DNA from 2 places in the Paenarthrobacter sp. NPDC089322 genome. Region 2 is predicted to be linked to the other one. Evidence: predicted binding sites of a transcription regulator. Region 2 holds the regulator's gene; the other holds the start of a gene.

Region 1 (15,074 bases), on a different contig from region 2:
GGCGAAATCGCCAAACAGTTGTGGCGCTTTTCAGCCCGAAAGTTTCGTGAGGCGTTGGTGGAGAAACCTGAACTTCGCGATTTTGCCGGGCGTGTTGAAGCTGCACGTACAGAACCGGGCGCTGAGGGGGATCACCAGCAACTGGACTTGCTGGTGGACCTTACCGAAAGGTTGGATCGCCTGCCAAGGCACATCTCCATGCATCCTTGCGGCGTGATCCTGGGGGATGCCACGCTTCTGGATAGAACACCTGTGCAACCCAGTGGGCTGGGGCTTCCCATGAGCCAGTTCGACAAACATGACATGGATCCCATGGGCATGCTCAAGCTGGATGTGCTGGGCGTCCGGATGCAAAGTGCCATGGCTTTTGCCGTTCGTGAAGTCATTCGGCTGCACCCTTCCAAAGCGGAGGTTGTAGCAGCGGGTCATCATCCCGTGGAGCCGGGAAGTGCCGGGCCGGACTACATTGCACCTGATGGCAGGATTGATCTCAACGCAGTTCCTTTCGACGACGAGCCCACCTTCGAGCTGATCCGAAGCACCCATACCCTCGGTTGCTTCCAGATCGAGTCCCCGGGCCAGCGGGAGCTCATCGGGAAAATGGCCCCCCGGGAATTCAACGACCTCATCATCGACATTTCCTTGTTCAGGCCGGGCCCCATGAAGTCCGACATGGTGCGGCCTTTCCTGGAACACCGCCATGGTTTCGCCCCTGAAATCTATCCCCATCCGGACCTGAAACCCGTGCTTCAAGAGACCCATGGGGTCACGGTTTTCCATGAGCAAATCCTGAAGACTTTTGACGTGATGACCAAGTGCGGCTTGGCCATGGCCGACGAATTCCGCCGGGCCTTGGGGGACGAAGTCCATGAACCGGAAGTAGAGACGTTCTTCCGCAAGGAAGCGATCAAGAACTATCCGCCCGATGTAGTGGATAAGGTTTGGGGAACCCTCAAGGCCTTTGGCAGTTTTGGCTTTTGCAAAGCCCACGGGGCTGCTTTTGCCGTACCCACCTATCAATCGGCCTGGCTCAAAGCGCACCACCCGGAAGCTTTCCTGGCAGGTCTGTGGGAGCACGATCCCGGCATGTACCCCAAACGACTGCTGGTGGCCGAGGCGCGGCGCTTAGGCATCCCGATCCTTCCGCTGGACATCAATCGAAGCCAATCGGAGTACAGGGTGGAAAAAATCCAGGAAGGGCAGAACGCCGGCAAGCTTGGCATCCGCCTCAGCCTCGCAGGTATCTATGGTTTATCGGGTGCCGAATTAAAGCGGATAGTTTCGGGGCAGCCTTATGATTCCTTGGCAGACCTCAGGGCCAGGGCCAAGGTCAGCAAACCGAATATCAAGAGGCTTGCCCAACTTGGAGCCTTTGATGCCTTGCATAAGGATTCCGGGGGAGCCGCGAACCGTGCCGATCTGGTCCACCACCTCCAGGCGCTGCAAAGCAGTCCCTCCAGGAAAACCACCGAAGTAATCGAAGGCCAGCTCGCCTTCCAGTTCGGTGATGTTGAACTGCGCAACCTGGTCCCGGAATTGCCGGAGCCTAGCAGCGTTGACAACGTCAGGGCGGAGCTTGACCTCATGGCTGTGGATGTCAGTGAACACCTGATGGAGAGCCACCGTCCGCTACTGGACAAGCTTGGTGTCACTACGGCCGACAAGCTCCTGGGGTTGCGTAACGGTACTGAGGTCCTCGTGGCGGGGGTGCGGGTTGCCACGCAGACACCGCCGATGCGGGGTGGTCGCCGGGTGGTCTTCATCAGCATCGACGACGGAACAGGCTGCGTGGACAGTGTCTTCTTCCATGAAGCCCAGGAAGAATCGGGGTCCCTCCTGTTCGGTACCCGATTGCTGCTTATCCGTGGAACTACCCGTAGGACAGGACCCAAGGGCATCAGCCTGAGCGCAAGCAAAGCGTGGGATCTCAGCCGGCCGGAGACTTTGCCATACGCGGAGTTCCTCCCTCCCGGGGCGGATCTCCCGCAGGAATCCGCCCACGCCGGTCCCTTGGACGGCATCTCAAGGAACCTGGCAATTACTGGTTTGGGCAGCTGATTCGCGGGTTCAGGCAGCAGGATCACGGGCGCGGCGGGCTGCTTTGGCCGCCCTCGCCGAAGCAGATACGATTGACGGTGGCTGGCTGTGGTCCCCGTATGCCACAAGCTATGAAGCCTTAACTATGAATAGGAGACACCCGTGTCAGATGCCCAACAGATCACCCTCATCGTCGATGGCGAAGAGACAAAGGTGACGGAAGGGACTACCGGCGCGGAACTCTTCTTCGAGCGCCGCGATGTTGTTGTTGCCCGGGTTGACGGTGTCCTCAAGGACCTGGACCAAGTCCTCACCGAGGGTGCAAATGTCGAAGGTGTCACCATTGAATCGCCCGACGGCCTCAACGTCCTGCGGCACTCCACCGCGCATGTCATGGCCCAGGCAGTGCAACAGTTGCGACCTGACGCGAAGCTTGGCATCGGCCCCTACATCACAGACGGCTTCTACTTCGACTTTGATGTCGCGGACCCGTTCACTCCGGAAGACCTGCGCCAGCTGGAAAAGATGATGCAAAAGATCATCAACCAGAACCAGAAGTTCGTTCGCCGCGTGGTTACCGAAGCCGAAGCCCGCGACGCCATGGCCAACGAGCCATACAAGCTGGAGCTGCTGGGCAAGAAGAATGACGCCACCGACGCCGCTGAAGGCGTCAATGTCGAGGTTGGCGCGGGTGATATCACAATCTACGACAACGTGGACCGCAAGAGCGGTGACAGCGTCTGGTGCGACCTTTGCCGGGGACCGCACCTGCCCAACACCAAGATCATCTCCAACGCTTTCGCGTTGACCCGCTCTTCCTCCGCATACTGGCTTGGCAACCAGAACAACCAGCAGCTGCAGCGTATCTACGGCACGGCGTGGCCCACCAAGGAAGCCCTCAAGGCGTACCAGGAGCGCATTGCCGAAGCCGAGCGCCGGGACCACCGCAAGCTGGGTGTCGAGTTGGACCTCTTCTCGTTCCCCGACGAACTTGGATCCGGCCTGCCTGTCTTCCACCCCAAGGGCGGAATCATCCGCAAGGCCATGGAGGACTACTCCCGCCAGCGCCACGTGGATGCCGGCTATGAGTTTGTCTACACGCCGCACATCACCAAGGGCCACCTCTACGAAGTTTCCGGCCACCTTGACTGGTACAAGGACGGCATGTTCCCCGCGATGCAGGTGGATGCCGAGCTCAACGAAGACGGCACAGTTCGCAAGCCTGCCCAGGACTATTACCTGAAGCCGATGAACTGCCCCATGCACAACCTGATCTTCCGTTCCCGGGGGCGTTCCTACCGCGAACTGCCGCTGCGCCTCTTCGAATTCGGCTCGGTGTACCGCTACGAGAAGTCCGGCGTTGTTCATGGACTCACCCGCGTTCGGGGCATGACCCAGGACGACGCGCACATCTACTGCACCCGTGAACAGATGAAGGACGAGCTCACCACTACGCTCAACTTTGTGCTCGGCCTGCTCAAGGATTACGGCCTGGATGATTTCTACCTGGAACTTTCGACCAAGAACGAAGAAAAGTTCGTGGGAGACGACGCCGCATGGGAGGAAGCAACCCGGACACTTTCCGAGGTCGCTGCCGCGTCAGGCTTGGAACTCGTCCCGGATCCGGGTGGAGCAGCCTTCTATGGCCCCAAGATTTCCGTGCAGGCAAAGGATGCCCTCGGCCGGACCTGGCAGATGTCCACCATCCAGCTCGACTTCAACCTTCCGGAGCGCTTCGAACTGGAGTACCAGGCGGCAGATGGAACGCGGCAGCGCCCCGTCATGATCCACCGCGCCCTTTTCGGTTCCGTTGAACGCTTTATGGGCGTCCTGACCGAACACTACGCCGGTGCTTTTCCGGCGTGGCTGGCTCCGGTCCAGGTGGTGGGTATCCCTGTTGCCGAGGCATTCAACGACTACATGTTCGACGTCGTGGACCGCCTGAAGGCAGCAGGTATCCGCGCGGAGGTAGACATCTCCTCGGACCGCTTCCCGAAAAAGATCCGGACAGCAAGCAAGGACAAGATTCCCTTCGTCCTGATTGCCGGCGGTGAAGATGCCGAGGCGGGTGCCGTCTCGTTCCGGTTCCGCGACGGCAGCCAGGATAACGGTGTGCCGGTGGAAGAGGCAGTACGCAGGATCGTCGACGCCGTCAAGAACCGCGAGAGCTGACGGAACGGACATCACGGTGCAGGAGAACACAGGCGCAGCTGACTTTCCGGGCGATGCCGAAGTAACCGACGACTTCGGCCTTGCAGGCGTTCCGGACGCGTTTCAGCGCCTGTGGACTCCGCACCGCATGGCTTACATCAAGGGCGGGCAGGACCAGTTCAAGAACAAGGACGACTGCCCGTTCTGTGTAGGTCCAACACGAACCGACGAAGAATCGCTCATCGTTTACCGTGGGCGGACATGCTATGTGGTCCTCAACCTTTTTCCGTATAACCCGGGCCATCTGCTCATCTGCCCCTATCGCCATGTACCGGATTACACGGACATCACTGCGGAAGAGACCATGGAGTTTGCCGATCTCACGCAGACTGCCATGCGTGTTTTACGCAAGGTTTCCAACCCGAGCGGTTTCAATCTTGGTATGAACCAGGGCGTCACCGGTGGGGCCGGAATCGCAGCACACCTGCACCAACATGTGGTTCCGCGGTGGGGTGGAGACGGGAACTTCTTCCCCATCATCGCGCAGACCAAGGCCATCACGCAGACGCTCGACGAAGTCCGCAAGCTGGTGGCCGAAGCCTGGCCTGGGGAGACGAATGCTCAATAGGCATGCGCGCGGTTTTTTCACTTCCCTTTTCACACCCCTGGCACGTTGGCTCCTGAAGATCGGCGTTTCCCCCGACGCCGTAACCATTGCAGGGACGGCCGGCGTCATTTTGGGTGGCTTGGTTCTCTATCCGTTGGGACACCTATGGTGGGGTTCGGTGATAGTGGCCTTCTTCGCGTTTTCCGACGTCGTGGATGGCATCATGGCCCGGCTTCAAGGCCGCGTGGGCGGTTGGGGAAACTTTCTCGATTCCACCCTGGACCGCTTGGCAGACGGCGCAATCTTCGCCGGCCTCACCATCTGGTTCTTCACAGGCGGGGCGGACCACGCCATTGGTTCGGCGGCCGTCGTGTGCCTTGTGCTGGGCATGGTGGTCTCGTACGCGCGCGCAAAAGCCGAGTCCCTGGGCTATCAAGCCAGCGTAGGTATTGCTGAACGGGCCGAACGGCTGGCATCCGTGCTCCTTGTCGCGGGGCTCACAGGATTGGGACTTCCGCCGGTGGTGCTCTTCGCTACGTTGGTCCTTCTGGCACTCGCGAGCCTGGTCACGATAGTCCAGCGAGTAGCCGCGGTCCGCAGGCAAGCCATGGCGGAGGCAAACGGGGCCGGTGCCGCGGGAACGGCCGGAGCGTAAGCCACTGGACCCGTTCCCAGACCAGGGAACTGCCATCTGACCAGAGTTGGTGAAAGCCAGTTGTGCAGGTGTCCTACCAGAGCCTCTTCCTGCTCCCGATAGACGGTAACGAAAGTACTGCCACGTGGCGGCGTGCGACTACTATTACTAGTACTTGGTCACCTTGACCTGAAAATCCGGTGTGCGCTGATAGCGGTCGTGTGGCTGCGTGTGCCTCCGGCAAGAAGGTCGTTTATCTACCCATAGGGGTTTTTGTGTCTACACCAGATGTAAGCAACGAAGCCGGTTCGTCCGCGAACAGCGTCACGGGCAGCAGCCGCGTTAAGCGGGGCATGGCTGAGATGCTCAAGGGCGGCGTCATCATGGACGTCGTCAACGTCGAGCAGGCCCGCATCGCCGAGGACGCCGGTGCCGTCGCCGTCATGGCCCTCGAACGCGTCCCGGCCGATATCCGCGCCCAAGGCGGCGTGTCCCGCATGTCCGATCCGGACATGATCGATCAGATCATCGCCGCCGTGTCCATCCCCGTGATGGCCAAGGCCCGCATCGGCCACTTCGTCGAAGCCCAGGTCCTGCAGTCCCTCGGCGTGGACTACATCGACGAGTCCGAGGTCCTGACCCCGGCCGATTACATCAACCACATCGACAAGTGGAACTTCACCGTCCCGTTCGTGTGTGGTGCCACCAACCTCGGTGAGGCGTTGCGGCGCATCAACGAAGGTGCTGCGATGATCCGCTCCAAGGGCGAGGCCGGCACCGGGGACGTGTCCAACGCGACCGGGCACATGCGCAAGATCCGTGCCGAGATCGCCAAACTCTCCTCCCTCCCGGAGGACGAGCTGTACGTCGCCGCGAAGGAACTGCAGGCGCCGTACGAACTGGTCAAGGAAGTCGCCGCGACGGGCAAGCTCCCGGTGGTGCTGTTCACCGCCGGTGGCATCGCCACCCCGGCCGATGCTGCGATGATGATGCAGCTCGGCGCCGACGGCGTCTTTGTCGGGTCCGGGATCTTCAAGTCCGGCAACCCCGCCCAGCGGGCCGCCGCCGTCGTGAAGGCCACCACGTTCCACGACGACCCGGATGTCATCGCGAAGGTCTCCCGCGGCCTCGGTGAAGCGATGGTCGGCATCAACGTCGACGAAATCCCCGAACCCCACCGCCTCGCAGAACGCGGCTGGTAAAAGGCAGCCCTAGGATGTCGGGCGCTGATCCTCTCCAGGATCAGCGCCCGACGTCGTTTTCCCGGGGCTCAAGATATTCTCCTTGCCTGGAGAGCCGTGCGGCTTTCCTCGGGCTTGGCGCCGTAGGATTGCCGTTATGGGCAAGATCACACCTTCGGCTGCTAGCGCGTTTCGCAGCAGAACCGCAGTCCTGCTGACAGCACTAACCCTGCTTCTGTCCGTTAATGCCTGCGGGGTCATCGCCGAAAACGAATCCCGTGAACAAAGCAGCGCTGCTATAACGTCCCCGACGGCGACGCCCATACCAACGCCTGCACCAACCCCTACGCCTGGAAAGGGACCGGCATGTCCCGGGCTGCGTTGTACGTCGATCACGGTAACGGGGGACATGTTGGTCCACACGCAATTGTGGCAGCAAGCCCGCGCTGATGCCGCCGCTGCGGGACAACCGGGTTATACCTTTGTGCCCCTGCTTGAAGGGCAGCGGCGCTACATCAGCAACAGTGATCTTGGTATCTGCCATCAGGAAACGCCGGTTGCCGTTCCCGATGGCCCTTTCTCCGCGTACCCCTCCTTCAATGTGCCGCCGCAGATCATCACTGCGGCCAAGGACGTTGGCTACCAAGCCTGCACTACGGCGAGCAACCACACCATTGACCGCGGCACCGAGGGTCTGCTCCGGACGCTTGACACGCTGGATGCTGCCGGGCTGAAGCACACGGGTTCATACCGTACGGAAGCTGCGTCCAAAGAGATTCTGATGCTCAAGACTGAGGCCGCCACGGTCGCCGTCATTATTGGCACCTACGGCCACAACGGCCAGATCCCCGAATACCCGTGGCTTGTGGATGAATTGGATCCGGCCGTGATGATCGCGAAGGCGGCCCAGGCCCGTGCCGCGGGAGCAGATATCGTCCTTGGCGTCATGCACGCCGGTGACGAGTATGCCAGCGAGCCTAATGCGCAGCAGCAGGAAGTGGCGCATGCGTTGGTGGACAGCGGCCAGTTCACCATGATCTACGGACACCACACGCACTCGGTTTTGCCCATCGAAAATTACAAGGGCACGTGGATTGTCTACGGGCTGGGCAACGGTGTGACGGAACTTTCGCCGTGGTATGTGGTGAACAATGAGGGCCTGCTGGTGCGGGCGCAGTTCAGCGAGAACGCTGCAGGAGTGTGGACAGCATCGGATTTGGCCTGGGCGCCGTCCGTCATTGTCCGCGATCCCTACCGCTGGTGCTCTGTAGCCAGCGATGCACCACAGGGCGTCTGCGCGTCACCTGCGGCAGACGCTGAAACCCGGCTACGCACCCAGAGCGTTGTTGAATCGATGGGCGCCGCCGCCGCGGGAGCCCATGAACTATTGATCACGAAGGAGAAATAGCGCCTATCGCGGCCGGCGGGCTGCGTGTTCGCGCGCGAGGCGGGCGTATTCGTCGTCGGGCGTTCCCGGTACGAAGCTGCCGAACTTGCGTTCCGCCGCTGTCCTGATCAGGAAGTCGGCGATTGCCGGATTCTTGGGCAGCAACGAGCCGTGGAGGTAACTGGCAACGACATTCCGATACCGGGCGCCCTCGTGGCCGTCCTTGCTGTTATTGCCGGCACCTTTGGTGACTGTCCCGAGAGGTTCGACGCCGGGGCCCAGAGTGGTCTGCCCGCTGTGGTTTTCGTAGCCCAGGATTTCTCCAAACTCCGGGGACTTCAGGATCACGTTCCCGATCAACCGTTCGTCAGTCCCATGCGTCTCGACGTCGAGGATGCTGATGCCCGGGATGACGCGTCCGGCGCTTGTCTTGAAGAACTTCCCGAACAACTGATACAGGCCGCAGATGGCGAGCATGGGTGCGCCGCCGTCCGCGAGTCCACGGAAGAGGTCCGCGCGTGCCTGAAGGTCTTCCTGGATGACCAGCTGCCCGCTGTCCTGGCCGCCGCCACCAACAAAAATGTCGATGTCCTCGGGGAAGTCGTCACCCACGTTGTATTCCAGGAGCTCGGGTGTGTAGCCGTGCCACTTGATGCGTTGCTGGAGGACCAAGGCATTGCCCCAATCCCCGTAGATGTTCATGTCCTTCGGGTACAGCTGGAGTACCCGGATGGTTCCCTTGGCGGGCTGTGCTTCCGAGGTCATGAGACCACCTCAACTATGGTGATTTTGGCCAGTTCGCGGCGGATGGCGAGCATGGCTGTGTAGGTGCAGAAGATGCGCTTGGGCTTTCCCCGCGAACCGTCGATGAACGTGCCCAGGGCTGAGGTGATGTCAGTCTCGACGGCGCCGAAGGGCACGTCGTCGTATTGCAGGCGCAGTGCCATATCATAGGCCCGGACCCCCGTGAGGACCTCAACGCCGCCTTCCCGGAGGGAATCGAACTCAACGTCCCACAGCCAGGACATGTCCCTGCCGTCTGCGTAATTGTCGTTGATGGCGATCATGGTGGCATATCCACCGGCAGGAAAGGACTTCAGTCCCAGCCGGAAGCCGCTGGGATTCTTGACGAGGACCAACTCCAAGGGCTGGCCGTCGACTGTGAGGCTTTCGCCGCGGCCGAACGCGGGGGCGACGTTACCAAGTGCCTCCACGAGCTTGGGTGTGTCAATGGCGCCGGTACCCAGGATGGACCGGGCCAGCGAAAGCGCCGCCGCGGCATTGAAGATGTTGTACACGCCGCGCAGTTTCATGGTGGTGGTGGTCGTCTCGCCGTCGAACTCAAAGTCCGCGTCCTGCGCACCTACGCGACGAAGTACGACGTCGGCGGCCGGGGCGTCTGGAAGCTCAGCGGCGCTGCCACCCACCGTTGTTCCGGGTGAGGCGGTGCCGGTGGCGGTCCGCATGTCGTCATCGTTGGGGAAAGTATTGCGGAGTGATTCGTCCAGCCCGAAGTAGCGGACGGTTGGGGCATGAACGGCGGTAGGGCCGTTCAGTGTGTCGGCGATCCTTGCCACACGCGGATCTTCCCGGTTCAGGACCACGGTGTCCGTGGTTTTGACTGCGATGTGCTCGAGCAAGCGTGCTGTCTTGTCGATTTCACCGAAGCGGTCCAATTGGTCGCGCAGGACGTTGAGCAGGAGGCTGAACCGCGGTTCGACCTTGTTCACGAAATGCACAGCGTGGGCTTCATCGAGTTCCAGAACCGCAACGTCGGCATCGAGTTGTCCGCGCCAGTCCACGTCGCCCAGAAGGGAAGCCGCCACCCCGCGGGTGAAGTTGCTGCCCGTCCGGTTGGTAAAGACCTTCAGTCCCTGGCTTTCCAGCAGTTCCACGACCATCTTGGTTGTGGTGGTCTTGCCATTAGTGCCACTGACCACAGCCACGCCATAGGGAAGCGAGGCCAGCGTTCGTTGCATGAAACCCGGGTCGATTTTCTCGACCACCAGACCAGGGAAAGCTGAACCTCCACCGCGGAGCCGCGTCAGCGACCGGACCAGCTTGCCGAGGGGAACGCTGAAGGAAAACATGCTCTGTAATATATCCCAGTCGGCGCATGGAACCCCGTCCGGGCACCTCCGGGGCTGTCCGCGGGAGGTGTTTGGGGGAGCGGGCCACTATGATGGTCGAATGACCAACCCCCTTTCCGACGCTTCATCACGCGTGGGTGCCGGACTCCGGATCGGCGTGCTGGCGCTTCAAGGCGATTTCCGTGAGCACCTCCATGCCGTGGAGGCGGCCGGCGCCACTGGCGTAGGCATCCGTCGCCCGGCAGAGCTCGATGACGTTGACGGCCTGATAATTCCGGGTGGCGAATCCACCACCATTGACAAGCTTGCCAGGATCTTCGAGCTGGCTGACCCGCTCCGCAAGCGCATAGCCGATGGCCTACCCGTGTATGGATCGTGTGCCGGAATGATTCTCCTGGCCGACGAGATCGCAGATCCGGCAACCGACCTGGAGGGGAACCCGCAGCAGACCTTCGGCGGGCTGGACATCACTGTGCGCCGCAACGCATTTGGACGCCAGCGCGAGTCCTTTGAAATCGACCTCGACTTCAAGGGCCTTGACTTCAGTGCGGGCGAGTCCGGGGTTGATCCCGTGCACGCCGTCTTCATCCGTGGCCCATGGGTGGAACGCGTTGGGCCGGGCGTTGACGTCCTGGCGCAGGTGGATCCGGACCATGCGAGCCACACGGCCACTTTGCATGGATTGGCTAGAATTGTTGCAGTGCGCTCCGGCCACCTGTTGGCTACCTCCTTCCATCCGGAAGTGACGGGCGAGAAGCGCGTGCATGAACTCTTTATTCGAATGATCAGAGGAGAAGCGTAAAGCATGTCAGGCCACTCCAAATGGGCGACCACCAAGCACAAGAAAGCCGTCATTGACGCGCGGCGTGCAAAGTCGTTCGCAAAGCTGATCAAGAACATCGAAGTAGCGGCCCGCATGGGTGGCCCGGACCTTGCCGGCAACCCTGGCCTGGAACTGGCGGTCACCAAGGCAAAGAAGACCTCGGTACCCAACGACAATATCGACCGCGCCATCAAGCGCGGCGCGGGCCTGACCGGCGAGGTCGTCGACTACACGGAGATCATGTATGAAGCCCGCGGTCCCCAGGGATCGGCGCTGCTGATCGAGTGTCTGACCGACAACAAGAACCGCGCAGCCTCCGAAGTCCGGCTTGCCATTTCCCGCAACGGCGGAACCATCGCAGACCCCGGCTCGGTCAGTTACCTGTTTACCCGTAAGGGCGTCGTAGCGCTGCCCAAGAACGGTCTCAGCGAAGACGACATCCTGATGGCCGTCCTGGAAGCCGGCGCCGAAGAAGTCAAGGACAGCGGCGAGAACTGGGAAATTCACTCCGAACCCTCGGACCTGCAGGCCATCCGCGACGCCTTGAAGGAAGCAGGCATCGAATACGAATCGGATGAAGCCGAGTTTGTGCCGTCCATGCAGGTGGAGCTCGACCTTGACGGCGCCAAGAAGTTCATGAAGCTTGTGGACGCCCTGGAAGACCTGGACGATGTCCAGAACGTCTACAGCAATGCCGACTTCAGCGAGGAAGTGCAGGCTGCCCTCGACGCCGAGTAGGCCGGGCAGAGAACATTTGACATCAAACAAGGAGGCCCGGACTTGACTCTTCGCGTATTGGGAGTCGATCCGGGCCTCACCCGTTGCGGCATCGGCGTAGTCGATATTGAACGCAACCGCCGGGCAACGATGGTGGCGGTAGGTGTGGTTGGGACTTCGGCTGAACTGACGTTGGATAAACGACTGCTGGTCATTGCCAAAGCCATTGATGAATGGCTTGACCTGCACAAACCGGACGTCGTTGCAGTTGAACGGGTTTTTTCCCAGATGAACGTCAGCACCGTGATGGGCGTCGCCCAGGCTTCGGGCGTCGTGATTGCCGCGGCCGCGCGCCGGGGCATTCCGGTCGCGCTGCATACGCCCTCCGAGGTGAAAGCAGCGGTGACCGGTAGCGGCAGCGCGAACAAGGACGCAGTCACCAAACTCGTCACCAAGATCCTCCGCTTGGATGCTCCGCCAAAGCCTGCCGATGCCGCAGACGCTTTGGCGCTTGCCCTTACACATGCTTGGCGGGCGGGTAACAGCATGGGCGCAGGGAACGGCTCTTCCGCGAAGGATGCGTTGACTCCCGCGCAAAGAGCATGGGCTGAAGCCGAAGCGAAAGCGCGCCGCGCACGGTGAATCCCGCGGGCCCTTGCTAGGGTATTCGTAGATATGTTCGGATCGCCCGTCTCCTTCGCCGCCAGGTGCAGGCGGCAGGCATGAATTCAGGAGCCGGGTTTTGATCAGTTTTCTTCGTGGAACAGTCGCCCACGTTGGTCTGTCCACCGCAGTGATCGACCTCAACGGGGCAGGCATGAGTGTCTATGCAACTCCCCAGACCTTGAGCCACCTCAAAGTCGGCACTGAAGCCAAGCTCTTCACCTCCATGATCGTTCGTGAAGATTCCCTGACTCTTTTCGGTTTCGCCGACGACGACGAACGTGACGTCTTCGATGTCCTGCTCAGCGTCAGCGGCGTTGGCCCCCGGCTTGCCCTGGCGGTGCTTGCCGTGCATGAACCCGAGGCGATCCGCGTTGCCGCCCATACCGGCGACGGCAAGGCGTTCACCAAGGTGCCGGGGATCGGACCCAAGGTCGCCGGCCGGATAGTCCTTGAACTGGCGGGGAAGCTGGTACCTCACGGTACGTCCACCGGTGCCGCTCCCGCTGCTGCCGCGAATACGGAGTGGAAGCCCCAGGTGGTTGCCGCCATGACCAGCCTCGGTTGGTCCGAGAAAGACGCAAACGGGAGCATCGACAAAGCCATGGCCGATTCTCCTGAGCTGGTTGATGCAGGAAACGTCGCCCAAATCCTTCGGGCAACGTTGCGCTGGCTCGGCCAGGACGGTGCGCGTGCGGGAAGCCGCGTAGGCAGCCGTGGCTGAGCAGTCACTTGTAGCCGGGGGAGAGGAGCCGGAGGAGCGGGTCATCGAGGCCGCCCTCAGGCCCAAGAACCTGCACGACTTCGTTGGTCAGCATCGGGTCCGGAAACAGCTTTCGCTGGTCCTCGAAGCGTCGCGTCTCCGGGGCCGCAGCGCTGACCACGTCCTCCTTTCCGGTCCTCCGGGGCTGGGAAAGACCACGCTGGCCATGATCATTGCTGCGGAGATGAATGCCCCGTTGCGGATCAGCAGTGGGCCCGCCATCCAGCACGCCGGCGACCTCGCCGCAATCCTCTCTTCGCTGTCCGAAGGTGAAGTATTGTTCCTGGACGAGATTCACCGCATGTCGCGCCCGGCCGAAGAGATGCTCTACATGGCCATGGAAGACTTCCGGGTGGATATCGTTGTAGGAAAGGGCGCCGGGGCCACTGCGATCCCCCTCGAGCTGCCTCCGTTCACCCTCGTGGGCGCAACCACCCGTGCAGGACTCTTGCCGGGTCCTTTGCGCGACCGGTTTGGATTCACCGGCCACCTGGAGTTCTATTCCGTTGCCGAGCTTGAACTTGTCCTTCGCCGCTCCGCCGGTCTTCTGGACTTGAAAGTGAATTCCGCGGGCTTTACCGAGATCGCGGGCCGGTCGCGTGGTACGCCCCGTATCGCGAACCGACTGCTTCGCCGCGTCCGTGACTGGGCGCTTGTCCACGGGATCGACCAAATCGACGCGCGGTCGGCTTCGGCCGCCCTTGACATGTACGAGGTGGACGAGCGGGGACTGGATCGCCTTGACCGTTCGGTGCTGGAGGCCCTGATCACCAAGTTCAACGGTGGCCCCGTAGGTTTGTCAACGTTGGCGATCGCCGTTGGCGAGGAGCCGGAGACTGTTGAAACCGTAGCGGAGCCGTACCTGGTGCGGGAAGGACTGTTGGGCCGGACGCCGCGTGGACGCATCGCGATGGCCGCTGCGTGGACGCATTTGGGTTACGCCGTGCCCGCCGGAGTCTTTGGACAGGAGACGTTGTCCCTCTTTGACCAGGACGAAAACCACGCCGAAAGCGTAGATACCGTCGGTTAACACGCTGTGTTCAGCTTTTCCCTCTAGACTGGTATGACGCTCGGCACAGGATGTTGCCGTGAACACAACGTAAGTACAGAACGGAACTTCCCTGTGGATCCAATGACCATATTGCTGTTCGTCATGCTTGGACTCTTTGTCTTCATGATGTTCCGCAAAAACAAGAAGACCCAGCAGCAGCAGGCCGAAATGCAGGCCAAGTTTGCCCCGGGCGTCGACGTTATGACCAGTTTTGGTCTCTTCGGCCGCATCGTGTCCATCGATGACGCCGAGAACAAGGTCGTTCTTGAACTCTCCCCGGGCAACGAAGCCACGGTCCACCGCCAGGCTGTCACCAAGGTCATCGAACAGACCGAAGAGGAAGCCCCGGTTGTTCCGGATGACGCTTCCTCGCTGACTGTTGCTGACACCGAGAAGCCTGCTGCGACTGAGACTCCGGAGGAGACCATCGCGCGCCTCAACAAAGAGGACAAGAAGGACAACTAGCACCGTCAGTCGCGGCAACACCGCGCAAGATAACTTCTACGGCAGCGGAGAGCCGCCGGCAGACGCTTACCAGCGTCCGCCGGCGGCTGTCCGGCGATAACAGGAAGATCGATAATGGCACGGACCGGCCCTAAAAACCCAGCCCGCAGGGTGCTGACTTGGCTTGGAGCAATATTCGTCGTACTCACCGCCGTCCTGGGTGGTGGAGTCATGAGTGGCAATGCCAGTTGGGCTCCCAAACTTGCTTTGGACCTTGAAGGCGGAACCCAGATGATCCTGGCTCCCAGGGTGGAGGGTTCCAGCGAGATCAACGAGGAACAGCTTAACCAAGCGGTGGCCATCATCCGCCAGCGCGTGGACGGCTCCGGTGTTGCGGAAGCGGAAATCAGCACGCAGTCGGGCAGGAACGTCGTAGTCAGCCTTCCCGGAACTCCTTCCAAGGAAACCCGTGACCTGATCCAGGCATCTGCGGATATGAACTTCCGGCCTGTTATCACCTACGGCG
Region 2 (15,074 bases):
GAAGGACGCGTCCAGTTCGGTGGCGAGCCAGCGTTGCAGGGAGTCCGACCCAAGGTTCTTCTGGACAACCAGCCATGCGTTGCCGCCCGGGGCCAGCCTGGGGAGCCAGGTCAGCAGCAGCGTGTGAAGTTCGTCTTTGCCGATCCGGATAGGCGGATTGGACCAGATGGTGTCAAACTCGACGCCGGGATCCACCTCGTGCGGGAGGCTCGCCTTCACGTTGTCCAGGCCCAGGGCCGCCGCATTTTCGTTGGTCAAGGCGATGCAGCGTTCGTTGACATCCACCGCAAAGACGCGGGCCAAGGGCGCCATCAATCCCATGGTGAGGGCGATCGGCCCCCAGCCGCAGCCGATATCCAGCAGGTTGCCACGCGGCGACGGCGGGGGGACCTCAGACAGAAGGATGGTGGTGCCCTTGTCCACACCGTCAGGGCTGAAGATTCCCGATGAAGTCTGCACATGGCGGATGGACCCGGCAAGCTCAACGGTGAGGGGCTTACGGGTGAAGGGACCGGCCGGTTGGGCGCTGAAATAGTGTGCAGACTCCATAATTTGCCAGATTAGTGGGCTATCGGCGGCTTGGGAAACTGCCCGGGGCACGGGCGGGTTTGACACCGGTGATATTGTTGGACGCATGTTCTTGATCTTTGAGTAATCAGCCGCCACCGCCCGCGATGCAGGCTCTGCGCTTGGCACAGGTACACCCTAGTGGGTCCCTGCTCCCGGCCCGCAGCCTTTCCGCCCGGCAGGTTCCACCCGGCGCAGTCCGCCCCCTGTCATAGGACGCGGACGCTCAAAGATCACACCACTCCAAGCAACGTGCCCGCTGTTTTGCGCCCCGCGCGCAGGCAACGTGTTTGGTGTCCAGTGTTCTTCCACCGGTCAGGGCCTCCGAAGCGGACCAGCCACTCGATCACAGCAACCCGGTAGACCCAAGAGGTTGCTTTCAGCAGCACAGGAGGCCCGTTGGCCCAATCACGTCAGCCCAACGCGAATACCGTCCCACAGGACACCAATCAGCATTATTCTGGAATAGCCGAACAGTCTAAGGAGACCATGACCACCCAGAAGCACTCCGGATCCGATTCCGACGCCCAGGACATGAGTCCTGAACAGATCCAGGCCGTCATCGACCGGATTCTTTCCAAGGATGTCCCTGCGCGGGCATCCGGGGACAACGACGACAAGGGCGTCTTCGGCAAGGCCCAGGCCATCTCCACGCTTGACGAAGAGCACAGCATCTACGACGGCGAGCAGGAAGATCTCGCTGAACGGCGCGCGTTGCGGCGCGTTGCCGGTTTGTCCACGGAACTCGAAGACGTCACTGAAGTCGAATACCGGCAGCTCCGGCTTGAGCGGGTTGTTCTTGCCGGGCTGTGGACCGAGGGCACCCTGGCGGATGCCGAGAATTCCCTCCGCGAACTCGCAGCTCTTGCTGAGACCGCCGGCTCGGAGGTCTTGGATGGCCTGGTTCAGCGACGCATGAAGCCGGACCCCGGGACCTTCCTCGGGTCGGGTAAGGCACAGGAACTCAAGGACATCGTTTCTGCGACCGGTGCTGACACCGTGGTGGTGGATACCGAGTTGTCGCCCTCACAGCGCCGTGGTCTTGAGGACATCGTCAAGGTCAAGGTCGTTGACAGAACGACGTTGATCCTGGACATCTTCGCGCAGCACGCCAAGAGCCGTGAAGGTAAGGCGCAGGTCGAGCTTGCACAGCTCGAATACCTGCTCCCCAGGCTTCGCGGTTGGGGTGAATCGATGTCCCGCCAGGCTGGTGGCCAGGTGGGTGGCGCCGGTGCCGGCATGGGTTCGCGTGGCCCTGGCGAAACAAAGATCGAACTCGATCGCCGGCGGATCCGCACGCGCATGGCGAAGCTGCGGCGCGAGATCGCCGCGATGAAGCCGGCGCGCGAGACCAAACGGGCCAACCGTCGTCGTAATTCCATCCCGTCCGTTGCCATTGCCGGTTACACGAACGCCGGAAAGTCGTCCCTCCTCAACCGGCTCACTGACGCCGGCGTCCTGGTGGAAAACGCGCTGTTCGCCACCCTTGACCCGACGGTACGCAGGGCGCAAACCCCTGATGGCATCGGCTACACCCTCGCGGACACAGTGGGCTTCGTCCGGTCGCTGCCCACGCAATTGGTGGAAGCTTTCCGTTCTACTTTGGAAGAAGTCGCCGACTCCGACCTGATCCTGCACGTCGTGGATGCATCCCATCCCGACCCCGAGGGCCAGATCGCGGCTGTCAGGGCTGTCTTCACCGAAGTGGATGCCCGCAAGGTTCCGGAGATCGTCGTCCTGAACAAGGTTGACGTCGCGGATCCGTTCGTGGTGGAACGGCTGAAGCAGAAGGAACCGCGGCACGCCGTGGTGTCCACCCGCACCGGACAGGGGATTCCTGAGCTCCTTGAGACCATCAGCCAAGCCATCCCAAGGCCCGGCGTACGCCTCGAAGTCCTCATTCCCTACAACCGCGGCGAGTTGGTGAACAGGCTGCACAACTCCGATGCCGAGATCCTGAGCCTCGAGCACGAGGAGAACGGCACGCGCGTCGTGGCGATGGTCCGTGAAGGGCTGGCGGCCGAGCTGGAGTCATTCGTCACCAATGGTTGAGAAGGTGGCGGCGGACGTCGTCGAATCTGCGGGGGAGAAGTTCACCCTCGAGTTGCTGGATAAAGCTGTTGCCGGAATGGGTGGTCAAAGCCGGACCGGTCAGCACGAAATGGCGAAGCATGTGACCCGGGCCATCGAGTCGGGGGAGCACCTGCTGGTCCAAGCGGGGACGGGAACGGGTAAGTCGTTGGCCTACCTGATTCCGTTGATCGCCCACTCCATGGACAGCAACAAACCGACGCTTGTGTCCACCGCCACCTTGGCCTTGCAAACGCAGATTGTGGGTCGGGACCTTCCCAGGCTCCTTGAAACCATCGAACCTGCCCTTGACCGCCCGGTTAACGTGGCGCTCGTCAAGGGCAGGGCGAACTACGTTTGCCTTCAAAAGCTTGAAGGCGGCTTTCCGAGTGAAGAACCCACCGAGGGTCAGTTGTTCTCGCTCGGCGAGGATACGAGCGTGCCGCATTTCGCTGCGTCGGTGGGCGGTCCGTCCTCGCAACTGGGCAAGGAAGTAGTCCGGCTTCGCGAATGGGCGCAAAAGACGGCCACCGGCGACCGCGACGAGCTCATGCCCGGCGTAACGGATCGTGCGTGGCGGCAGGTCTCCGTCACGTCTATGGAGTGTCTGGGTGCCCAAAAGTGTCCGCTGGCCGAGGAATGCTTCAGCGAGCAGGCCCGGGCGCGGGCGGCGGAAGCCGATGTCGTGGTGACCAACCACGCAATGCTGGCGGTCAGTGCCTTTGAAGGTCTCGCAGTCCTTCCCGAGTACGATGTCGTGGTGGTGGACGAAGCCCACGAACTTCAGGACAGGGTAACGGGCGCTGTGTCCGGACAACTGTCGGTAGCCATGGTTCATGCGGCTGCGTCCAGTGCGCGCAAACACACCGCCATCACTGTTGATGCCCTCAATGCCGCGGCCGACCGCCTGGACATGGCGATCGCCGGGGTCCCGAACGGATTGTTGCCCAACGGACTCAACGACGAACAGCTGGATTGCCTTGACCAGTTGCGGGACGCCGCGCGGGCGGCCTTGTCGGACTCGAAGCCGGACTCCTCCTCATCGAACGTCGTCGACGGCGGTCGGCAGCTTGCCCGGTCAAGGCTGCTTTTGATCCTGGAACTGTGTGAGCGGCTCCTCGCCGCCAAGGAGAACCGCGAAGTTGTCTGGTTCTCCAGGAACAGCACCTTCGACCCCCAGCAGGGCTATTCACAGCCCGATGAAACAGCACCGGCCCTCATCAACATCGCCCCGCTCAGTGTTGCGGGGAAGCTCCGGGACGGGCTGTTCGCGGGACACACGGTGGTGCTCACTTCTGCGACGCTGGCCATTGGTTCTGCCTTTGAGCCTGCGGCGGGCGGTCTCGGCTTGATAGGAGACGGCGCGCCCAGCTGGACCGGCCTGGATGTTGGTTCCCCGTTCGACTACCCGAAACAGGGTGTCCTCTATGTAGCCAAGCATCTTCCGAAACCCGGGCGGGGGACCTCCCCGGAGGCACTGGATGAGCTCGAGGACCTCATCAGGGCGTCGGGGGGAGGCGCTTTATGCCTGTTCTCGTCCCGCCGCGCGGCTGAGGAAGCCGCCGACGCGCTCCGCTTGCGCTTGGACGTGGATATTCTCTGCCAGGGCGAATCAACCATGGCCGCCCTCGTAAAACAGTTTTCCGACGAACCCGATACCTGCCTCTTCGGCACCATGTCCCTGTGGCAGGGTGTGGATGTTCCCGGCGGATCGTGCCGTTTGGTAGTGATAGACCGCATTCCCTTCCCGCGCCCTGACGACCCCCTCATGACGGCGCGGTCAAGGGCCGTGGCTCAGTCCGGAGGTAATGGGTTCATGGCTGTTTCCGCTACTCACGCAGCAATACGCCTCGCGCAGGGTGCGGGCCGACTTATCCGTTCCACGGGCGACAGGGGAGTGGTGGCTGTTCTGGACTCCCGGTTGTCCACCGAGCGCTATGGCGGTTTTTTGAGGGCGGCGCTGCCCCCCTTCTGGGCAACGACGGATCGCACTGTGGTGCGAGGGGTCCTGGAACGGTTGGCCGCCAGGACGACTGCGTAGGAAACCCCTGGAGGGAACGCTTAGAGGGAACGCAGTACGGAGACGACCTTGCCCATGATGGTTGCTTGGTCGCCGAGGATGGGTTCGTACTGTGTGTTCTGGGGAAGCAGCCAGGTGTGTCCGTCACGCTGCCGGAAGGTCTTCACGGTGGCTTCGTCGTCCAGGAGGGCGGCAACAATGTCGCCGTTGATGGCATCGTTTTGGCGACGGACAACAACCCAGTCACCGTCGCATATTGCCGCATCGATCATCGAATCACCAGCGACCTTCAGCATGAAGAGCTCGCCGTGGCCCACCAGTTGCCGGGGCAAGGGCAGGACGTCTTCCACGGTCTGGTCAGCGAGGATAGGACCGCCTGCCGCGATGCGGCCTACCAGCGGCACCAGGGCAGTATCGCTGGCACTCGCAAGTTCCGTAACGGCCAGTCCGCCCGCGCTGCGCAAGGTTGCAGGTGCTTCCACTCCGGGAATGGTCGCGCCGCCATCAAGCGTCAGTGGCATCAGAACTTCCATGGCCCGTGGGCGCTTGGGGTCCCGCCGGAGGTAGCCGAGCTTTTCCAGCTGGGAGAGCTGGTGGGTGACGCTGGACAGGCTCGCCAATCCCACGGTGTCGCCGATCTCCCGCATGCTCGGCGGGTAGCCGTTGTCGTTCACCGACCGCTGGATGGTTTCCAGGATCTTCTTCTGCCTTACGGTCAGGCTCTTGGGACTCTTTTGAGGCTGCTGGCTCCGCAGGGGTACCCCGCCGCCTGTGGCTTTCGCTGCCATGTTCGCCAATGCCTTTCCGCTTCGTCCGGCCGCAACATTAAGGGGCCGGTGATGGCGGGCCTGAAAATGTCAGACCCTCCTGTTCCACTGAAACAGTGCCTGTTTCTTCACTCAAACGTAGGCCAGGCGCACGCGTTTATCAAACATTTGTTCTAGCGAGTCTCGACACCGTTCGTTGATAAGTGCTAAAAATGTCATAGCAAGGTTCGAATATGTGTTCTATAAATATTCGGCAGCGGGTCGGGATGTTCGAAGGCAGTGTTCGAACGCCGGGCCTTCGGCAGAGAAGAACACAAGGAAATTGGCAGCCAGATACCGGAGCACTGGTCCTGGCAATCGCTCAGAAGGGCTCAGCTCATGTCCGCAGTCACGGCATTCCATGATTTTCGCAACACTCCCGCTCCCGCGCGTATCCGTCTGACGCGGCGTGGCAGGATCGTCTTCTTCGGCATCCCAGCCATGCTCCTGGTTGCAGCCCTGTTGAGCCTTGCCGGCTTCGTCAACTCTCCCGCGAAGGCATCCGACTCGGCGGCGCAATTGCAGCCGCCCGTAGCAGTGACGGTAACCGTTCAACCCGGCCAGTCGTTGTGGGGCATTGCTGGTGAGGCGGCGCCGGAGCGGGACCCCCGGGACGTCATTGCGGAGATCATCCAGTTGAACGACCTCCACGGCGGCCGGATCCAGCCCGGACAGCAGCTTTTCGTCCCCGCCAACTGACTTCCCCTCCGTGTCGCAGCCGGCGTTCCACGTTGCCTGCCGTGGCGGGCGGGGCGTCACAGTTACTCTGCAGTCGCAGCGGCACCTTAAACTGTCTTGGTGAGTGACCAGCTTGAGCGACTTGACCGACTTCCCCTCCGGACCAACCTGCGTGGACTGAGCCCCTACGGCGCACCGCAGCTTGATGTTCCGATTCTGCTCAACGTCAACGAAAACACCCATGGCGTGCCGGCCGACGTTCAAGCCGCCATTACCGAAGCCGTGGCAGCCGCGGCCACCGGACTGAACAGGTACCCGGACCGCGAGTTCACGGAATTGCGGGAGTCCCTTGCCGAATACCTGGGGCACGGACTGTCGGCGGACAACATCTGGGCCGCCAATGGATCCAACGAGGTCCTGCAGCAGATCCTCCAAGCGTTTGGGGGGCCCGGTCGCAAGGCGCTCGGCTTCCCGCCGACGTACTCGATGTACCCGTTGCTGGCCAGCGGCACGGACACTGAGTACATCCGGGGCGTCCGGGCAGACGATTATGGCTTGGACGCCGCCTCAGCGGGTGCCCAGGTCCGGGAGACCGGCGCCAACATCGTGTTCCTCTGTTCTCCGAACAACCCCACCGGCACAGGGCTCGGCCTGGACGTCGTGGAGGCCGTATATGAAGCAGGTGAAGCCAGCCAGGCCATCGTGATTGTCGATGAGGCGTATCACGAATTTGCTCACGACAATACGCCCAGCGCCTTGACCTTGCTCCCGGGCAGGGAGCGGCTGATCGTCTCACGTACCATGAGCAAGGCTTTCGCGCTGGCCGGCGCCCGTCTGGGATACATGGCCGCCGCACCCGAGGTAACTGACGCCATTCGGCTCGTCCGGTTGCCCTACCACCTCTCAGCCGTTACCCAGGCAACGGCACTTGCAGCCCTGCGCCACCGGGAAGCCCTGATGGCAGATGTCGAGGACATCAAGGTACAGCGCGACCGCATTGTGACTGAACTCCTGCGCATGGGCCTCAAGCCCGCAGCCTCGGACTCCAACTACGTCTTCTTCGGCGGACTGGAGAACCCGCACGCCATCTGGCAGGGCCTGCTGGATGCTGGAGTGTTGATCCGCGACGTCGGCATCCCGGGCCACTTGCGGGTTACGGCCGGCACCGAGAAGGAAACCACCGTATTCCTTGAGGCGTTGGAACGCCTGCTCGGCTGACGACAGCCGCCGCCTCTGCCGCAGCCGAGCCCCGGATCGCGGCAGCCGGCCCGGTCCCTGTTCAGTGGAAAGACGCGGCCGAACTAAACTTGTCCCTAGACCCCCATCCGACTTTTGTGTAGAAGGACGTCCCAATGAGCGAAACCGGCGCCACGCCGTCCGCTGCCCGCACCGCGCGCATGGAGCGCACCACCAGCGAATCCTCCGTCCTGGTGGAGATCAACCTGGATGGCACCGGTGTCTCGGACATCAGCACTTCGGTTCCGTTCTATGACCACATGCTGACGGCCCTATGCAAGCATTCCCTGATCGACATGACCGTCAAGGCGACGGGGGACACGCATATTGACGCCCACCACACCGTGGAAGACGTCGCCATCACGTTCGGTGAGGTGCTCCGCACGGCGTTGGGCAACAAGGCAGGCATCCGTCGCTTCGGCGAAGCCACTGTGCCCTTGGACGAAGCTTTGGCGCACGCCGTAGTGGACGTTTCCGGGCGTCCTTACCTGGTGCACGGCGGGGAGCCGGCCGGGCAGGAGTACCACCTGATCGGCGGCCACTTCACCGGTTCACTGACGCGTCACGTATTTGAAGCCATTACCTTGCACGCAGGAATCTGCCTGCACATGAACGTGCTGGCCGGCCGCGATCCCCATCACATTGTGGAGGCGCAGTTCAAGGCCTTCGCCCGGGCGCTTCGCGCTGCCGTAGAGTCTGATCCGCGCGTGGAGGGCATTCCATCAACCAAGGGGGCGCTGTGAGCGGCCAGATCCTCAAGAACGGCGCCGTCACTGACGCTGCCGCCTCCGTCAAGCCGCAGTCCCCGGAAGGTAAGCCCACGGTGACGGTCCTGGACTACGGATCCGGCAACGTGCGCTCTGCTGTCCGTGCGGTTGAGCGCGCCGGCGCCCACGTGATCCTCAGTTCCAAGCCGGAAGATGTACTGAACGCCGATGGCCTTCTCGTGCCGGGCGTAGGCGCCTTCGAGACCGTCATGAACGAACTCAAGGCCGTGGACGGCATCCGGATGATCGGCCGCCGCGTAGCGGGTGGACGTCCCGTGCTGGCTATTTGCGTAGGCCTGCAGGTTCTTTTTGAAGCCGGTGTGGAACACGGTACTGAGTCCGAGGGGATGGCTGAGTGGCCCGGCAAGGTCGAACTCCTTCCCGCCCCCGTTGTACCGCACATGGGCTGGAACACCGTGGATGTGCCTGAGGGTTCCAAGCTCTTTGCAGGCGTGGAGCATGAGCGTTTCTATTTCGTGCACTCCTACGGCGTTCAGGAGTGGAACTTCGATGTCGTGCAGCCGCGGATGGCCCCGCCCATGGTGACGTGGTCCGAGCATGGCGCCCGGTTCATCGCTGCAGTCGAAAACGGTCCCTTGTGTGCCACGCAGTTCCACCCCGAAAAGTCCGGTGACGCCGGTGCCCGCCTGTTGCGCAACTGGGTCGAGAGCCTCAAAAAGCCTTCGGCGAATACCGAGGGCGCGGGTGCCGCGTAAATGTGGTCCGTTGTGCTCATGGGCCTCGCCGGCGTGTTGGTGGGCGGAGGTATCTCCTTCCATCAGCAGAAGAAGCCCGCATGGGTCTCGATCTCCTTTTATGTGCTGGCCGGGATGTCCCTGCTGGCCGCTTATCTCCTGACGCTTCCGGGCAACTGATCGCCCGGTCCATAAAACGACCTCTAGGACACACATGACCACCTCTGCTCCCTCCGTTCTGGAACTCCTGCCTGCCGTCGACATCGTTGACGGCCAGGCAGTCCGTCTCTTGCAGGGCGAAGCGGGTTCGGAAACCAGCTATGGCACGCCGCTTGAAGCAGCTTTGAACTGGCAAAACGCCGGCGCCGAATGGGTGCATATGGTGGACCTTGACGCCGCTTTCGGCCGCGGCAACAACGCCGAGCTCATCAGCGACGTCGTATCCCAGCTCGACGTCAAGGTGGAGTTGTCCGGTGGTTTGCGGGACGATGAGTCGCTTGAGCGGGCGTTGGCGCTGGGCGTTGAGCGTGTGAACCTCGGGACAGCGGCTTTGGAAAACCCGGAATGGACGCGGCGGGCCATCGACCGCTTTGGTGACAAGATCGCCGTAGGCCTCGATGTCCGCGGAACCACACTGGCAGGACGCGGTTGGACCAAGGAAGGCGGCGACCTCTGGGAGGTCCTCGCCCGTCTGGAAGACGCCGGGTGCGCACGCTACGTGGTCACGGACGTCACCAAGGACGGTACCCTTCAGGGGCCGAACGTGGAACTGCTGCGCCGGATGGTTGAGAAGACCGGTAAGCCTGTGGTTGCGTCGGGTGGTATTTCCAGCCTTGAGGACCTCCGGATCCTTCGTGAGCTTGTGCCGTTGGGCGTCGAGGGGGCAATCGTGGGCAAGGCGCTGTATGCCGGGGCCTTCACGCTGCCTGAAGCGTTGGACGTCGCCGGCCGCCGCTGATGCAAAACTCCGGAGCGAACCACCCGGCGCCGCAGGACGGTCACCCGCATCCGGGTGCCGGCAGGCGTGATCTGCCCGGCCACATCGCCGCTGCCCTGGCGGGCGCCGGGGGAGCCACCGACTCCGCAGGCCAGCCTTGGGCGGGCCGCAGCCTCAGCGGTGACGACGCCAAGATCCACAATTTCGAGGACGACGACGGTACAGCCGACGCCGGTTATCTCGCCGCTGTTTCTGCCTTGCTGAACGGCACGGGTACCGAGGCCGACGTCGTAGCTTCCCTTGCTACCGCGAGGGTCTTTGTTCCAGTGGTGGCCCAGCTCGCGCAGGAAGCTGAAGGCGTTGACGGGCTGCATGCCGACAAGCAGGCCGATATGGCGTTGGTCACGCTCCAGGCCCCTGACGGTCGGACGGCGATGCCCGTGTTCACGTCGGCCGCTGCCCTTGAAGCGTGGCACGCAGATGCCCGTCCTGTAGCGGTTTACGCGGCACGGGCGGCGCTTTCCGCGGTTTCCGAGGGCGCCCAATTGCTGGTGCTGGACCCGGGTTCCGCTTTCACGTTTGTGGTCCGGCGCCCGGCTGTGTGGGCGTTGGCGCAACAACGGGACTGGACGCCGTCATACCTTGATGATCAACTGGAGTCTGCTCTCGCTTCAACAGCCCGGGCCTTTCCGGCGGTCCGGCGACTCGAAACGCAACCCGGCGGCGGCGTTGCTGCCCTGGCCGCGGACGGGCGGACGGTTCTCGGGGGAGGCTCGGGTCCGGAACTCCGGGTTGTGCTCTACCTCGAGGACGGCTTGGACGCTCCTGCCGTTCAGGCGCTCGTATCCGGGCTGAACGAGGCGTGGGCACAGATGGAATCCTTTGCCGAAGGTGTCGACTCCATCGAAGTAAAACTGCAACGTGCGGCGCAGGAGCCTGGGCGGCACTAACGGCAGCACCCGTTTCACCGGGACTGCCCGGGGGAACAAGAGGATTTAGCCTGTGAACTTTGCTCTCTACAAGGAGATGCTGTCCATCCGTCCTGTCCGGCGGCTGTTGCTGGTGGGCATGATCGCCCGCATTCCGCATTCCGCGGCAGGTGTACTCCTGACGCTGCACATTGTGCTGACGTTGGGGGAGGGGTACGCCGCTGCGGGTGCGGCAGCCGCTGTCATGACGATCGGCATCGCGCTCGGGGCTCCCTGGCGTGGCCGGCGGGTGGACATGGTGGGCCTGCGGAAGGCGCTCATCCCTTCCGTGGTGTCCGAGGCGGTGATCTGGTCCATCGTGCCCCACGTGCCCTACGCCTGGCTTCTGCCCTTGGTGTTCGTTGGCGGCTTGTTCACTCTCCCGATCTTTAGTGTCATCCGTCAGTCCCTTGGTGTCCTGGTGGATGGAGAGCAGCGACGCTCCGCCTTCGCGCTCGATTCCATAGCCACTGAGCTGGTCTTCATGATCGGTCCTGCCATTGGTGCGGTTGTTGCCACGAGCGGATTCTCTGCGATTGGACTCAGTGCCGTGGGAATCTCCGTCTGCGTGGCGGGCTTGTTCCTGATGTGGTTCAACCCGCCCACACGCAGTGAGGCATCGTGCACGCCGGAGGAAACGGCGGCGCGGGCGGCCGCCGACCTTGCCGCTGCGGAAGCTGCCATGGTCGCTTCCGCTCCCGGTCACGTCCAGGAAGCAGCCTCCGAGATGGGTCCTGCAGGTGGCTCCCGGGCCGCGGCCCTGAAGAGCCGGGTAGCCCGGAACTTCACCTGGTTCACGGTTTCCGTGGCTGCCTTGTTTGCGGTGGCTGCCGGAGCAGGCATGGTGCTGAGTGGTTCGGACGTCAGCATTGTCGGCCTGTTGGAACGCGGAGGCCACGAGAATGAGATCGGCATCGTCTTCTTCTTCTGGTGTGCGGCCTCAGTCGTGGGTGGAATCATCTACGGCGGGATGAAGCGGCAAGTGTCGCCCATGGTGCTGCTGTTGGGAATGGCTGCCCTCACCATTCCCATGGGCTTCGCCCAGGACACCTGGTCCCTGGCCTTCCTGTCCATCCTTCCGGGCTTGTTGTGCGCGCCTGTGTTGTCGGCTTCGTCGGAGAAGGTGGCTGATCTGGTGGACGAAGACCGGCGGGGCGAAGCCATGGGCTGGTACGGCTCGGCGCTGACCGCCGGTGTTGCGCTTGGAGCGCCGCTCGCAGGCGTCTTCATTGACACCGTGGGTCCATCCGGCGGATTCGCGGCCATAGGTTCTGCAGGAGTCGTACTGTGTGCTGCGGGGCTGGTGCTCATGTCTCTGAGGCGCCGCGCCGCGCGCGTCTGATCCTCGGCAGAGTGGCATAAGGACGACGGCGGGCCGACCTCGTGTGGTCGGCCCGCCGTCGTGGCTTCTTGCGGGAGTTGGAGGCTAGTTCACCGGGCCGGTGAACTTTTCGCCGGGGCCCTTGCCGGGAGCATCAGGAATAAGCGAAGCCTCGCGGAAAGCGAGTTGCAGGGAGCGCAGCCCATCGCGCAAGGGTCCGGCGTGTTGCGAGCCGATCTCGGGTGCAGCTGCGGTGACCAGGCCGGCGAGGGCGGTAATGAGCTTGCGGGCTTCGTCGAGGTCCTTGAGGTCCTCGGCGTTGGGGTCGTCGGCCAGGCCCACTTTCACTGCGGCAGCGCTCATCAGGTGGACGGCGCCTGTGGTGATGACCTCTACGGCGGGAACCTCGGCGATGTCACGGATCTGCTGGGAGACACCGGCGTCGGCGGCGGTGGCAGCGGACGTGGCTTCGCCATAGGAGTTGCGGGGATTGCTGTCTTCAGTGCTCATACTGGTAAGCTTGTCACAGACCGACTGGAAGTCGTTATTTGCAGTAATGCTCCCGCCGCGCGCAATGTGCGCAAGGCGGGTTATTTCTGTAGAATTGATTTTCAGTTTGCAAGCGGAGTTCTCTCCCACCCGCGTCAGCCGTCTCCCTACGGGACAGAGCCTTTACGGCCAAGAGGTTGCCGGGTACCTGGTCGGACACTTCCCTGGGAAGTGCGTGGTCCCCAATTTCTTGGGGCCTGCAGCCGATCTTCGAGGCCTTCGATTGCGCCAGCAATTGGAGGCCTTCTCTATTTGCCGGTGAAACTCACCACAACCACAGGAGCTTTAACATTAGCGAGCCAAGAATCAATGAGCGTATCCGCGTCCCCGAGGTGCGGCTGGTCGGCCCTGCCGGCGAACAGGTAGGAATCGTCCGCATCGAGGACGCCCTGCGTCTTGCTGCCGAGTCCGATCTCGATCTCGTTGAAGTTGCCCCGCAGGCTAAGCCCCCTGTTTGCAAGTTGATGGACTTCGGTAAGTACAAGTACGAGGCCGCAGTCAAGGCGCGCGAAGCCCGCAAGAACCAGACCAACACGGTTCTGAAGGAAATCCGCTTCCGCCTCAAGATCGACAAGCACGACTACGAAACCAAGCGCGGGCATGCACTGCGCTTCCTCGGAGCCGGTGACAAGGTCAAGGCCATGATCCAGTTCCGTGGTCGTGAACAGCAGCGTCCTGAGATGGGCATCCGCCTGCTGCAGCGCTTCGCAGAAGACGTTGCGGAAGTGGGCGTTGTTGAATCCAGCCCGCGCATCGACGGCCGCAACATGGTCATGGTGATCGGTCCGCTGAAGAACAAGGCAGAGGCCAAGGCCGAAGCCCGCCGTGCGGCGCAGCGAGCCGAAGCCAAGGCGCAGAATGAGGCCAAGGCTGCCGGGCGGGTGGATGTCACCGGCGATCAGGCTCCCTTGACTCAGACCCTCGGCGATCTCCTTCCCGCCGGCCTCCTGGCCGCTGGTGAGGAAAAGCAGGAGAGTGCTGCAGCCACTGACACCGCAGCTTTGCAGGTTCCGGAAGCGCCCGCAGCGGTTGCGGGAGAAACTACGGCCGCGGTTGAAGCCGCGGCTGAAGAAGCCCCGGCTGTTGAGGCGCCTGCCGCTGAGGAGGCTCCCGCAGCAGCCGAAGCCTCCACGCCGGCACCGCAGGCAGCACCTGCACCTGCTGCCCCGGCGCCGAAGCCGGCAGTGCCTGCCGCTCCGAAGCCGGCCGTACCGGCGGCGCCCAAGCCGGTCGCCAAGCCGGCGGCTCCCAAGCCGGCAGCACGGCCTGCGGCCCCCAAGGCCACACCTAAGCCTGTATCACGCAAGACCAACTAGTTCAACGCCTCGGAGGCCTGGCCTCCAACGGCAAGCAACCAGCACGCTGGCCCTTGTAGGCCGGCTGCACGAAAGAACTGCGGACCATGTCCGCGGATACGTAAGGAGATCGGTTCCCATGCCGAAGATGAAGACCCACAGCGGTGCTAAGAAGCGCTTCAAGCTGACCGGCACCGGCAAGCTGAAGCGCCAGCAGGCCAACCGCCGCCACTACCTGGAGCACAAGTCCTCCACGCTGACCCGCCGCCTCGCCGGCGACAGGATCGTCTTCAAGGGCGATGCCAAGGTCATCAAGAAGATGCTCGGCGTCTAAGTTCCAAGTTCTTTGGTTGCTGCCATCCGGCAGTGACCGACTACCAAAAGCCTTCTCAGGCCAGCCGGACTTCCGGCAGTAGCAGCTTGGGATAAAGATTTCTGAAGGAGTACGCACGTGGCACGTGTGAAGCGGGCGGTAAACGCCCACAAGAAGCGCCGGGTTGTCCTCGAACGCGCCAAGGGTTACCGCGGTCAGCGTTCGCGCCTGTACCGCAAGGCCAAAGAGCAGCTGCTGCACTCGTTTGTGTACAGCTACGGCGACCGCCGCAAGAAGAAGGGCGACTTCCGTCGCCTCTGGATCCAGCGCATCAACGCTGCATCCCGCGCCAACGGCCTCACCTACAACCGTCTCATCCAGGGCCTGAAGGCCGCTGAGGTCGAGGTTGACCGCCGCATGCTCGCCGAACTGGCTGTTTCCGACGCCAACGCTTTTGCCGCTCTGGTGAACGTTGCCAAGGCTGCCCTCCCGGCTGACACCTCCGCGCCTGCCAAGGCCGAGGCTGCTGCACCGAAGGCCGCCAAGGTCGCTCCGGCCGCTGCGACGGCAACGGCTGTCAAGGCCGTTGTTTCCGAGAAGCCTGCCATCGATGGGGCAGTTGCTGCCGTTGACGGCGAAGGCGCGCCGGAAGGCTACGCCATCAAGGGCAACGCCGAGTCCAAGAAGTACCACGTTCCGGGCTCCACCTGGTATGAGAACACTGCTGCTGAGTATTGGTTCTCCACCGTTGAAGCTGCCAAGGCTGCAGGCTTCGAGCCGGCCGGCGGCGAAGCACGCCAGCAGATCAAGAACTAGTCGCAACTGCCACTAAAGTTCTTTATATGAACCAAA

The links. The regulator LexA, encoded in region 2, represses DNA repair genes until DNA is damaged. The targets are predictions, from matches to a motif close to TCGAACANNTGTTCGA.
Region 1: the regulator LexA is predicted to act here: its motif matches at 12,295-12,310, upstream of ruvA (Holliday junction branch migration protein RuvA).

Annotation. Positions count from the first base shown of each region.
Region 1 covers NZ_JBFBGW010000002.1:293,746-308,819, reverse strand. Annotated here, with positions in the region: gene dnaE (DNA polymerase III subunit alpha) at 1-2,058, shown strand, start outside; gene thrS (threonine--tRNA ligase) at 2,200-4,209, shown strand; gene AB0N65_RS03445 (HIT domain-containing protein) at 4,226-4,816, shown strand; gene pgsA (phosphatidylinositol phosphate synthase) at 4,806-5,450, shown strand; gene pdxS (pyridoxal 5'-phosphate synthase lyase subunit PdxS) at 5,705-6,631, shown strand; gene AB0N65_RS03430 (CapA family protein) at 6,768-8,018, shown strand; gene AB0N65_RS03425 (glutamine amidotransferase) at 8,022-8,762, opposite strand; gene AB0N65_RS03420 (MurT ligase domain-containing protein) at 8,759-10,087, opposite strand; gene pdxT (pyridoxal 5'-phosphate synthase glutaminase subunit PdxT) at 10,188-10,889, shown strand; gene AB0N65_RS03410 (YebC/PmpR family DNA-binding transcriptional regulator) at 10,893-11,648, shown strand; gene ruvC (crossover junction endodeoxyribonuclease RuvC) at 11,691-12,269, shown strand; gene ruvA (Holliday junction branch migration protein RuvA) at 12,370-13,014, shown strand; gene ruvB (Holliday junction branch migration DNA helicase RuvB) at 13,007-14,083, shown strand; gene yajC (preprotein translocase subunit YajC) at 14,186-14,569, shown strand; gene secD (protein translocase subunit SecD) at 14,684-15,074, shown strand, end outside.
Region 2 covers NZ_JBFBGW010000006.1:153,819-168,892, forward strand. Annotated here, with positions in the region: gene AB0N65_RS09070 (methyltransferase) at 1-549, opposite strand, end outside; gene hflX (GTPase HflX) at 1,057-2,619, shown strand; gene AB0N65_RS09080 (ATP-dependent DNA helicase) at 2,612-4,678, shown strand; gene lexA (transcriptional repressor LexA) at 4,699-5,445, opposite strand; gene AB0N65_RS09090 (LysM peptidoglycan-binding domain-containing protein) at 5,803-6,162, shown strand; gene AB0N65_RS09095 (histidinol-phosphate transaminase) at 6,262-7,359, shown strand; gene hisB (imidazoleglycerol-phosphate dehydratase HisB) at 7,494-8,120, shown strand; gene hisH (imidazole glycerol phosphate synthase subunit HisH) at 8,117-8,860, shown strand; gene AB0N65_RS09110 (hypothetical protein) at 8,861-9,019, shown strand; gene priA (bifunctional 1-(5-phosphoribosyl)-5-((5-phosphoribosylamino)methylideneamino)imidazole-4-carboxamide isomerase/phosphoribosylanthranilate isomerase PriA) at 9,054-9,797, shown strand; gene AB0N65_RS09120 (SseB family protein) at 9,797-10,726, shown strand; gene AB0N65_RS09125 (MFS transporter) at 10,779-12,086, shown strand; gene AB0N65_RS09130 (DUF1844 domain-containing protein) at 12,171-12,575, opposite strand; gene infC (translation initiation factor IF-3) at 12,920-13,930, shown strand; gene rpmI (50S ribosomal protein L35) at 14,049-14,243, shown strand; gene rplT (50S ribosomal protein L20) at 14,361-15,038, shown strand; gene AB0N65_RS09150 (RNA methyltransferase) at 15,065-15,074, shown strand, end outside.